2 regions of the Massilia sp. TWR1-2-2 genome follow, and region 1 is predicted to be linked to the other one. Evidence: predicted binding sites of a transcription regulator. Region 1 holds the regulator's gene; the other holds the start of a gene.
The links. The regulator HrcA, encoded in region 1, represses chaperone genes, less so after heat shock. The targets are predictions, from matches to a motif close to TTAGCACTCNNNNNNNNNGAGTGCTAA.

Region 1 (5,893 bases):
GCCAGGTCGGCGGCGATGGCCACCGACGCCGGCTGGCCGAGGAAGGCGGCGGCGTCCGTGCCGATCGCCGGCGAGCCGGCCACGTCGAGCGCGCCGGTCAGTTCGGCGTCGGGCGCCCTGGCGATCGCCTCGATCAGCATCTTGCCCATGCGCCCGCTGGCGCCTGCCACCGCAATGTTCAGTGAAGTCATGGTCGCTGGCCGCTTATTTTCTGATCTGGATGGAGGCCGAACCTGCCTCTTCCTTCTTCGGTGCCTCTTTCGCCGCGGCCTTGGCAGGGCCGGCGATGCGGGCGATGTACTCGCGCTCGGTCGGCAGGTTGCCGCCGTCGAAACGCTCGACCTTGTCGTCCTTGAAGTAGATGGTCACGCGCGCCTTGGTCAGCTCCCCATTGCCGCGCGCCAGGTAGAACGGAAAATCCCAGCGATCGGTGTGGAACACGTCCGTCAGCAGCGGCGTACCGAGGATAAACTTGACCTGCTCGCGGGTCTGGCCCACTTTCAACTGGGCCAGCATTTCCTGCGAGACGAAGTTGCCTTGTTGAATGTCAGGGCGGTACGGCTTGAATATCCACAGGAATTTTTGCAGCGACGTCGCGCTGGTGGTCTGGGCGCCGGCGTTGGCCGATGCCGCGGACTGGTCGGCGTCGGCGGCAGCTTGCGCCGGCGTGACCGGCTGCGACGCCGAAGGCGACAGCGCATTGCGCCACGATGCGCAGCCCGACAAGGTCAGCGCGGCGCAGACGGCAACTGCCAGCAGTGGTGTCCGGGAGTAAAAACTGTGCAAAAAAGCATTCTTGACGCGCATAAGTGACCTCAAAACGTTTGAGCGCTAGCTCCAAAACGCTATATCATAAAGCACTATGCCAATATACGAGCAACAAACATGAGTAACAATCCAAGCGATCTCAAGGCCAGCGGCCTGAAAGCGACCCTTCCTCGCCTGAAAATTCTCGAGATTTTTCAGAACAGCGAAGTACGCCATCTCACTGCGGAAGACGTCTACAAGATCCTGCTGACCGAAAACATGGACGTCGGCCTGGCCACCGTGTACCGCGTGCTGACCCAGTTCGAACAGGCCGGCCTGCTCAACCGCAACCATTTTGAGACGGGCAAGGCGATCTTTGAACTGAATGCCGGTTCGCACCACGACCACCTGGTGTGCCTCGACTGCGGGCGGGTGGAAGAGTTCTTTGACGAGGAAATCGAGTCGCGCCAGCACAAGGTTGCCGCTGAGCGCGGCTTCAACATCGCCGAGCATGCGCTGGCCATTTACGGCAACTGCATCAAGCCGGCCTGCCCGCACCGGCATTAAGCAAAAAGCTGGGGCCAGTCCCTCGCGTTGGCGGGACGTTCGAACATTTCAACGAGCCGCAATGTCCGAATATCAGACCTGACCGCCGTGGCTCAGCGCGTTCGACAGCAGCTTGGCGGTGATGTCGACGATCGGGATCACGCGCTCGTACGCCATGCGGGTCGGGCCGATCACGCCGAGCGTGCCGACAATCTTGCCGTTCACTTCGTACGGCGCCGTCACCACGCTCATTTCGTCCATCGGCACCAGGTTCGATTCGCCGCCGATGAAAATCTGCACGCCGGTGGCCTTGCTCGACACGTCGAGCAGCTGCATCAGCCCGGTCTTTTGCTCGAACATGTCGAACATCTGGCGCAGCGACGCCATGTTCGAGGACAGGTCCGACACGCTGAGCAGGTTGCGTTCGCCCGAGATGACCATGTCGGTCGAATGGTCGGTCATCGCCTCGCTGCCCGCTTCGACCGCGGCCTGCATCAGGCGGCTCATGTCGTCGCTCAGCTGCTTGAGTTCGTCCGTCACGCGCAGGCGCACCTGGTCGAACGAGAGCCCGCCGTAATTCTGGTTGATGTAGTTGGCCGAGGCGATCAGCTGGCTCGGGGTGTAGTCGGCGTCGGTCAGCAGCAGGCGGTTCTGGACGTCGCCGCGCGGGTCGACGATGACGAGCAGGATGCGCTTTTCGGACAGGCGCAAGAACTCGATCTGCTGGAACACCGACTCGCGCCGCGGGCTCAGCACCACGCCGGCGAACTGCGACAGCGACGACAGCATCTGCGCGGCGTTCGAGATGATCTTTTGCGGCTGCTGGTTGGGCATGCGCATGCGCGACTCGACGGCGTGCTCGTCGATGTGCTGCACCGTCAGCAGCGTGTCGACGAAGATGCGGTAGCCGCGCGGGGTCGGGATGCGGCCGGCCGACGTGTGCGGACTGGCGACGTAGCCCATTTCCTCGAGGTCGGCCATGATGTTGCGAATCGTCGCCGGCGACAGGTCGAGCCCGGAAATCTTCGACAGCGCGCGCGAGCCGACCGGCTGGCCGTCGGCGATGTAGCGCTCGACGAGAGCCTTGAGCAAAGTTTGTGCGCGGGTATCGAGTTGCATGATTGTATGGGGGCGCGAAGACGGACACCCTTATTATGCACGTTCGCGGCGCCGCTGTGCAGTTCCCGGCACTAGCCGTGGCGGCGCTCCAGCCAGTCGAGCAACTCGCCGAAATCGGCGCAGATGGCGTCGGGCACCACGCCGTGCTCGAGGTGTCGGCTGCTGCCGGTGCGGTTCAGCCACACCGCGCGCAGGCCGGCCTGCTGGGCGCCGCGCACATCGAGCAGCACGTCGTCGCCGACATACACGGCCTCGTGCGGGGCCACGCCGAGCTGTTCGCAGGCGGCCAGGAAAATGGCGGCGTCCGGTTTGGCGCAGCCGAGCTGGTGCGCCGCGACCGACACCTTGAAGTGATGCGACATGCCGATCGCGCGCAAGTCGGCGTTGCCGTTCGAGATCGAGCCGACCAGCACCAGCTCGCTGAGCTTCTCGAGGCCGGGCAGCACGTCGTCGTACAGCGCGACGGCGTTGCGGGCGGCGAAGAAATGCGCCATCGCGTGCTCGACCTTGGTGCTGTCCTCGCCGGCATCGGCGAATGCCTCGCGCAGGCCGGCGCGGCGCAGCGCCCCGAGGTCGAGGTGAAACTCGGGCCGGCGCTCGAGCAAGCGCTGGCGCGCCTGGCGCAGCGCGTCGATCGAAAAGCCGGCCGCCACGCGCGGCGCGTGCTGCTGCAGCCAGGCATGCAGCGACCGCTCGGCCTGGGCAATGACGGGTGCGATCGGCCACAAGGTGTCGTCGAGGTCGAACAGGACCGCCTTCGGCCAGGCGGGACGTTGGGTGCTTGTAGTAGCGGTCATTGCGGCAAACGGAAGTGGAGGCGATGCCAGCATAACGAGTCGGGCGGCGAAGTGCAAATCGGCGCCCGACAGATGAACCCGTGTCCGAATGTCGGCACTGACCCCGGTGCGGCACTGACCCCGGTGCTGCACGCCGGTTACACCGCGATACAAGAGGAAAGACGCTCCAGCTTGCCAAATGCTCTAAAATGACGGCCAAACCGTCTGTCCCGCGGCGCGGCGTCAGCCCTCCCCCGCTCTACCCCTGTTTGTTTTTGGAGAACACATGAAAAGATTGACCCTGCGTTCGAGCGTGGCGCTCGCGTGCGCACTGAGCGTTGGCGCCGGCGGCGGCAACGACGGCAACCTGCAGCTCGGTGGCGCCGTCATCGGCCTGAGCAAGACCGGCCTGGTGCTGATCAACAAGGGCAACGGCGACAAAGTTGCGGTCGAACCGGTACAGGGGGGGCAGGTGGGTTTCGTCTTCGCCAAGCTGCTGAGCAATGACGAGAATTTCGACGTCGACATTTCTGCCTCGCCCGACAACGCCGTCTGCTCGGTCGCCAATGGCAAGGGCGCGACCGGCTCGTTCAGCATCAGTACGGTCGTTGTGAACTGTATCACCAACACCCATGAACTGGGCGGCACCGTCAGCGGTCTCGACAGCAACGGCCTGGTGCTGGTCAACGGCGCCAACCGCATCGAAGTCAAGGCCGGCGCGACCAGCTTCAGCCTGACCAAGGTCGCCGAGGGTTCGCCGTACGGCGTGACGATCCTGACCCAGCCCGTTTCGCGCACCTGCCGCATCGTCGACGGTGTCGGCACGGTCGGCAAGACCGATATCAAGAACATCCAGGTCATCTGCAGCTGACCCGCGCCATCTACTTTCTGGAGAACACATGACCAAATCTTTCCTGCGCCCGGCCATCGTGCTGGCGCTCGCGCTGAGCCTGGCCGCTTGCGGCGGCGGCAAAGCGACCTTCCCGATCACCGGCACCATCAACGGCCTGGTCTATGAAGGCCTGGTGCTGAGCACCAATGGCATGGACCTGAAGGTGCCGGCCAAGGCGACTACCTTCACGTTCCCGAACACGCTCGACTATGGCGACGTCTACGCCGTGATCCGGAAGACGCCGCCGGCGCACCAGGAATGCCAGGTGCTGCGCGGCACCGAGACGGCCGGGCGGCTGTCCTCGATCAATATCGACGTGTACTGCACCATCAACACCGCGCCGGTCGGCGGCACGATCACCGGCCTGAAGTCGACCGGTTTGCAGCTGACCAATGGCAGCGACCCAGCCGTTTCAACGGCGGCCGCCGGTGCCACCGCCTTCACCATGCCGAACAAGGTTCCGTTCGGCATCACCTACGGCATCACGGTGCTGACCCAACCGGCCACCGAAACGTGCAGCGTGGCGAACGGCACCGGCGAAATGGGCGACGTGGCGGTGACGAATGTCGCGGTCACCTGCGTGCCGAAGTAAGCAGATATTCTCTTCTGGAATATCTGGTATTCGAAAGATAAATTGGCGTTATATGCTGTAACGCAGCATAATTCACTTGTCTCCTCCAACTCCTTACAAAGAATTGGATTTCAAGCCCGCTCAACAGCGGGCTTTTTTTTCGCCCGCGTCGTATCCTCGGGCCGCGACAAGCGCCGCGCCGCCTTGCGGCCAATACTGGCATGATCGACATCTACTTGATGCCAGGGAGGCTCCGTGCCAACAGAACAACTGGGAGATTACGAGATCGATTACTCCGGCGTCCGGATGACCGATGTCGACGGCTGGGCCGCGTTCGTGACGGTCTACGGCGCATCCGCCAACCCGATGCACCGCAACAGCATCGTCCCGGCGCAGCGGGTGGCGGTGGAGCACGTGTTCGCCACCGAGGCGCAAGCCGAAACCGAAGCGCGCAAGGCCGCGGTGGCGATGGTGGAAGAAAAAACGATTACGCCGCCGCCGATCACGCCGACGGCGTGACAGCCGGCTTCAACAGGTTCGCCAGCGCGACGTACTGGACCAGGCCGACCGTTTCCGGCCGCACCGTCGGATCGATGCCTGCTTCGACGATCTGCGCCTCGGTAAACATGCCGGCCAGGCAGTTGCGAATGACCTTGCGGCGTTGCGAGAACGCCTTCAGCACCACCGCCTCGAGGGTCGGGCCGTCGCACGCAAGGCGCTCGGCCACCGGCACCATCCGCACGATGGCCGACTCGACCTGCGGCGGCGGCTCGAACGCGGTCGGCGGCACGATGAACATCAGTTTCATGTCGTAGCGCCACTGCAGCATCACCGACAGGCGCCCGTAGACCTTGCTGCCCGGCTCGGCCACCATCCGCTCGACGACTTCCTTTTGCAGCATGAAGTGCTGGTCTTCGATCAGCGGGGCAAAGTCGGCCAGGTGAAACAGCAGCGGGCTGGAGATGTTATACGGCAGGTTGCCGACCACCCGCAGCTTCTGCCCCGGCGGCACCGGGATCTGGCCGAAGTCGAACTTCAGGGCATCGCCGGAATGGATCGTCAGCTTGTCACGCGGGAACGATTTCTCCAGGCGCGCGACCAAGTCGCGGTCCAGTTCGACGACGTGCATGTGGTTCAGGTGCTTGAGCAGCAACGCGGTCATCGCCGCCAGGCCGGGCCCGATCTCGACCATCGCCTGGTCCGGCTGCGGACCGATCGCGTCGATGATGTCGGCAAGGACGA
Region 2 (5,893 bases), on a different contig from region 1:
CATGGACGGCGCACCGCACGAGCTGCTGCTGGTGATCGACGGCAATACCGGCCAGAACGCGCTGGCGCAAGTGAAGGCTTTCGACGACGCGCTCGGCCTGACCGGCCTCGTCATCACCAAGCTTGACGGCACCGCCAAGGGCGGCGTGCTGGCGGCGATCGCGCGCACCCGCCCGGTACCGGTGTATTTCATCGGCATCGGCGAGAAAATCGAAGACCTGCAGCCATTTAACGCCGACGAATTCGTCGAAGCGCTGCTCGGATAGGACCACATGATCGAATTTCGTTCTGTCTCAAAACAGTATTCCGCCCACGCCATCGCCTTGCGCGAAGTGTCGCTCGACATTGCCAAGGGCGAACTGGTCTACCTGGCCGGTCCGTCCGGCGCCGGCAAGTCGACCCTGCTGAAGATGATTGCCGCCATCGAGCGGCCGACGTCGGGCTCGGTACTGGTCAACGGCCAGGACATCGGCAAGCTGCGCAAGGAAGGCACCCCCTTCTTGCGGCGCAACCTCGGCCTGATCTTGCAGCAGCAGAAACTGCTGAACGACCGCAACATCCTGGCCAACACCATGCTGCCTTTGTTGGTGACCGGCGCCTCGAAGGCGCAGGCCGAGCAGCGCGCCCGCGCCGCGCTCGACAAGGTCGGCCTGCTCGAGCGCGCCAAGGCGCTGCCGCTCGAGTTGTCCGGCGGCGAGCAGCAGCGCGTGTCGATCGCGCGCGCCATCGTCAACCGGCCGCAGATCATCCTGGCCGACGAGCCCACCGCCAACCTCGACCGGGCCAGCGCCGACAAGGTGCTCGACGCCCTGCGCGCGTTCCACGCGGTCGGCGTGACGTGCATGATTTCCACCCATGACGAATATGTACTGGACGGCGCGGCGCGCGTGATCCATCTCGACCATGGCCAGCTGGTGCAGGAGCAATCATGAAGAGCTGGCTGCGGCAACACCGTTTCGCCATGATGGCGGCGCTGGGCAACCTCGGCAAGTCGCCTGGCAGCTTCCTGTTCAACGTGGTGGTGGTGGCGATCGCGCTGGCGCTGCCGTTTGCCGGCATCACGCTGCTCGACAATGTGCGGCCGATGTCGGAGCAGCTGTCGGTCGATCCGGAAATCAGCCTGTTCGTCGACGCCGGCACCACCCGCGAGCAGGCGCAGGCGCTGGCGCCGTCGCTGCGCGCGGTGCTCAAGGACCACAACGCGAAGATCGTGTTCGTGCCGCGCGAACAGGCGCTGGAGACGCTGAAGGCCAAGAGCGGCCTGTCCGACGTGCTTGGCACGCTGGGCGAAAATCCGCTGCCCGACAGCTACGTCATGACGCTGGGCGGTTTCAATAGCGCCGCCGAAGCGAGCAATGTCGACGCGTTGGCCGACCAGCTGCGGGCGCTGCCTGGCGTCGAAACGGTGCAGGTCGATTCGGCCTGGGTGCGGCGCCTGGCCGCCCTGCTCGGCGTGCTGCGGCTGGTGCTGCTGCTGCTGGCGCTGACGCTCGGCATGGTGGTGATCGCGGTGGTGTTCAACACGATCCGCCTGCAGGTGCTGACCCAGCGCGACGAGATAGCCGTTTCCAAGCTGATCGGCGCGACCGACCTGTTCATTCACCGGCCGTTCTATTACACCGGCGCCCTGCTGGGCCTGTGCGCCGGCGCCGTGGCGCTGGGCGCGGTGGCGCTGGCGCTGCTGCCGCTGAACACGGCGATCGCCGAATTCGCGCGGCTGTACGCCAGCCAATTCCAGCTGACGCCCTTGGCGCCGGCGGCGATCGCCGCCCTGCTGGCCGTCAGCGCCGGCCTCGGCCTGGTCGGCGCCGTGCTGTCGGTGCAGCGCCACCTGGCGCGCCTGCACTAACAACGCTGGGGTCAGGTTGTTGAGCAGGGTGCGTTCTCGTACCGGGCGCCTCCCCTGCGGCGTCTATCGTATACTTGATCGGCGCCACAACCGCGACCTTTCCCAAGAACAACACGTTTGGTTCGATCCAGTTCAGTAGAGGACGATGCCCGTGCTCTACAGTGTTAACGCCGCAATTAGATACTTACAAGCAATTTAATCGCCTATCAGGATCATAGTTCCTGGCGATTGGCACTCTATCTAAGAGAGTGCTAAACTATGTTTGCTGACGGGGAAACACAATCACCACCGTCGGCACCAGGGAACAAACGCTGTGACCGCGCCGGGGAATTTCTCCTCCAGGCCGACGATCCGGCACTACTACATGACGAGGCAACTACATGACGACGATGACCGCACAATCCGCATTGGTACCAACCGCCAATCGCGCTTTGGGCCTGGGCTTCACGGGTAACCTTGGCAATATCGACGCCTATATCTCGGCGGTGAACCGCCTGCCGATGCTGACGCACGAGGAAGAGATTTCGCTGGCCAAGCGGCTGCAGGAACAGAACGACCTCGGCGCCGCGCAGGAGCTGGTGCTGTCGCACCTGCGCCTGGTGGTGTCGATCGCCCGCGGCTACCTCGGCTATGGCCTGCCGCACGCCGACCTGATCCAGGAAGGCAATATCGGCCTGATGAAAGCAGTCAAGCGCTTCGACCCGAACCAGGGCGTACGGCTGGTGTCGTACGCGATGCACTGGATCAAGGCCGAGATGCACGAGTACATCCTGAAAAACTGGCGCCTGGTCAAGGTTGCCACGACCAAGGCACAGCGCAAGCTGTTCTTCAACCTGCGCAGCAACAAGGTTGGCCTGGACGCGATGACCCCGACCCAGATCGACGCGCTGGCCAAGCTGCTCGACGTCAAGCGCGAAGAAGTGATCGAGATGGAAACGCGCCTGTCGGGCCGCGACATCGCGCTCGAATCGCCGACCGATGATGAGGACGACAAGTTCTCGCCGATCGCCTACCTGTCGTCGGACCTGTCGGAGCCGACCAAGGTGCTGGAAGCGGAGCAAGTCACGCGCCTGCAATCGGAGGGCCTGGACACCGCGCTCGGCAAGCTCGACCCGCGTTCGCGCCGGATCGTCGAAGCACGCTGGCTGGCCAACGACGACGGCTCGGGCGCCACGCTGCATACGCTCGCTGAAGAGTTCGGCGTGTCGGCCGAGCGCATTCGCCAGATCGAGTCGGCCGCGCTGAAGAAGATGAAAGGCGCGCTGAGCGCATTCATCTAACCGGCTGCATGCCAGCACAAGAAGGCGCCTGTTACAGGGCGCCTTTTTTCATGTCGAAGTGCGTTACCATGCTGGCATTGTCCATGCGGAATACACGATGAAACGAATCGCCCTGTGGGCCAGATTGCTGTGCGTGTCGGTGCTCTACAGCCTGGCTGGCTGCGCCGGCACGCCGCTCGACCAGCCGCTGCGTGGCGGCAGCTTTCCGCTGGCCGAACGCCAGGCCGTGACGCTGGCGCCCGGCGTGGCGGTGCGCTACGACAGCTTCGCCGACAGCCGCTGCCCGACCGGCGCAATGTGCATCTGGGCCGGCAAGGTCAGCTACAACTTCACGCTCACCAGCAAGGCAGGCGCGGAGAAATTTGCGCTCGATTACGAGGGCGAGCAGTACGTTTCCACGACGCTGCCGGACCTGCGCTTCGGCATTTCGTTTGCCGGCGTGAAGCAGCGGCCGCTGGCCGAACATGCCGTCGTGCTGGAAGTGGCCATCGGGCACAAGTCGCAATAGCAACGTGTCAGCGCTTGCTTCCCGCGGGGAATGCCGGCGGCGCCTGCACCATGCAGCGCCAGCGGCGCCAGACGAACAGCGTGATGGCGATCGTGCCGGCCAGCGCACACCAGGCCCATACCTGGCCGTCGAACTTGCCGCGCACCGCCGCCGGCACCAGGAACAAGGCCGCGCCGGCGCCAACGGCGAGCAGCACCGGCTGCAATCGGTCGGCCACGACGCCGCGCGCATAGTCGCGCAGCAGCACGCCGGCCAGCACCAGCGCGGCGCCGCACACGGCCAGCGCGCGCAGCACTTCGCCGCCGGTCGCGCCCAGCACCCACAGCATCGCCAGCGTGACCACGCTAGCGAACGCCCACATCGCGCAAAATCGGGCGAGCAGGTATCGCGCCAGCGCGCGGTTGAGCTCGCGCGCCATCGGCGCCGCCGGCGACAGGCGCACCAGGCGCTGCTCGGCGGTGCGGCCATAGCAGCGCGCCGCTTCGATGAAAGTCATCATCGCCAGGCCGAACAACACTGTGCTCAACACCAGCGCGCGCGTCATCGTCAGCCGTGCGTGGGCGGTGCCGAGGCCCTGCACTTCGATCAGCACGCGGATCGCCACGCATACCACCACCAGCACCGCCAGCCAGGTGCGCGCGCCGCTGAAGGCGGCGGGACCAAGCACGCGGGTGAACGGCGGCTGGCGGCGCTGGCCGTCGATGCGGATTTCGCGGTGTACCGGCGCGCTCACTGCGTCACCTCGACAAACAGATCGGCCAGCGTCAGGTGCTCGATGCGGATGGCCGGCTCGCGTTCGGCCAGCGCCAGCAGCTCGCCGCTGGCCGCGCTGGTGACGATCTGCGTGATGCCGTCGAGATCCTTGGAGCGGCGCAGCTCGCCGCTGACGGCGAAGCGGTCCAGCAGGCGGCCCGGCCCGGTGACGCGGCGCGCGCTTTGCAGCAATTCGTCCAGCCCGCCTTGCAGGGCAATCTTGCCGCTCTTCAGGAACGCCACTTCCGACGCCACCCGCTCGAGATCGGACAGCACATGGGTCGAGAACACGATGGTGGTGCCGCGCTCGATAAAGCCGTCGAACAGCTCGCGCAGGAAGTCGCGCCGCGCGGCCGGCTCGAGGGCCGACATCGGTTCGTCGAGCACCAGCAGCTGCGGGTCATGCGCCAGCGCGCGTACGATCGACAGGCGCTGCTTCTCGACGGCCGAGAGCTGGCTGATCGGCCGCTTGCGCATGATCTTGTCGAAGCCCCAGCGCGCCAGCAGACCCTCGACCTTGGCGCCGTTCCAGTGCGGGTACAGCGTCTTGAAGTAGTCGAGCATCTGCAGCGGCGAGAGCCAGTCGAACAGGTCGCAGGTGTGCGGCACGTAGGCCAGTTTCGCCCGCGCCTGCGCCGACAGGTTGGCGACCGGCTCGCCGAACACGGTGACGGCGCCGCCGTCGGTTTCCTGCAGCCCCAGGATGCAGTCGAGCAAAGTGGACTTGCCGGCGCCCTTGCGTCCCAGCAGCCCGATCACCTGGCCAGGCAGGATCTCCCAGTCGAGCTGGTCGAGGACCGGCTTGCTGGTGAAATGTTTCGAGATCGACGCTATCTGGATGATCGGTACGGTCATGACGCTTCTTTCAGTATTCTCGTGAACAGGGCAAGCACGATATCGGCATCGAGTTCGAGTTGGCGCGCCTCGCGTGCGGCGCGTTCCAGCGTCGGGCGCAGCAAGTCGATGCGGCTGGCCACGCTGGGGCGGGGCTCCGGCGCCTCGGCCACGAGCATGCCCACGCCGCGCCGGCGCGTCAGCAAGCCTTCCGTTTCCAGGATGCCGTACGCTTTCGACACCGTCATCGGATTGAGCGCCAGCGCCTGGGCGATCTGGCGCACCGACGGCATCGCGTCACCGGGCGCGAGCTGTCCGCCGGCGACCAGGCGCCGCGCCTGGTCGACCAGCTGCCGATAGATCGGCTCGGACGCACCGGGGACGATCGAAAACAGGTGGGCAGAGTGGGCAGCCATGATGTCGCGCTGTATTATTTGACTAATACAGTAATCATATCAAGGTGACATGTCAAGAAAAACCGGCTCGCGGACTGCGATTTGCTACATCGTGAAAATTTTCAATCTCGCCGGAGCTGTCCATGACCCACCAGCCGTCAGCGCATGAGTCGGAGGAAATCGGCACGGCACAGGGCCGAACGCGATTGTGGCATGCATGGCATTAAAATTGGTTGAAAAAAACAACGATACAATACCTCCAACACCAAACTGAA

Region 2: a site for HrcA is predicted at 2,077-2,103, ahead of rpoH (RNA polymerase sigma factor RpoH). Genes of this name have one in related genera too.

The regions. Positions count from the first base shown of each region.
Region 1 covers NZ_JAFCWM010000011.1:153,597-159,489, forward strand. Annotated here, with positions in the region: gene dapB (4-hydroxy-tetrahydrodipicolinate reductase) at 1-191, opposite strand, end outside; gene bamE (outer membrane protein assembly factor BamE domain-containing protein) at 205-786, opposite strand; gene fur (ferric iron uptake transcriptional regulator) at 886-1,314, shown strand; gene hrcA (heat-inducible transcriptional repressor HrcA) at 1,387-2,412, opposite strand; gene ACP7DD_RS12770 (HAD family hydrolase) at 2,484-3,209, opposite strand; gene ACP7DD_RS12775 (hypothetical protein) at 3,475-4,059, shown strand; gene ACP7DD_RS12780 (hypothetical protein) at 4,088-4,672, shown strand; gene ACP7DD_RS12785 (hypothetical protein) at 4,907-5,170, shown strand; gene rsmA (16S rRNA (adenine(1518)-N(6)/adenine(1519)-N(6))-dimethyltransferase RsmA) at 5,154-5,893, opposite strand, start outside.
Region 2 covers NZ_JAFCWM010000003.1:109,792-115,684, forward strand. Annotated here, with positions in the region: gene ftsY (signal recognition particle-docking protein FtsY) at 1-265, shown strand, start outside; gene ACP7DD_RS04030 (cell division ATP-binding protein FtsE) at 272-931, shown strand; gene ftsX (permease-like cell division protein FtsX) at 928-1,848, shown strand; gene rpoH (RNA polymerase sigma factor RpoH) at 2,229-3,128, shown strand; gene ACP7DD_RS04045 (hypothetical protein) at 3,226-3,636, shown strand; gene ACP7DD_RS04050 (hypothetical protein) at 3,644-4,369, opposite strand; gene ACP7DD_RS04055 (ABC transporter ATP-binding protein) at 4,366-5,244, opposite strand; gene ACP7DD_RS04060 (GntR family transcriptional regulator) at 5,241-5,639, opposite strand.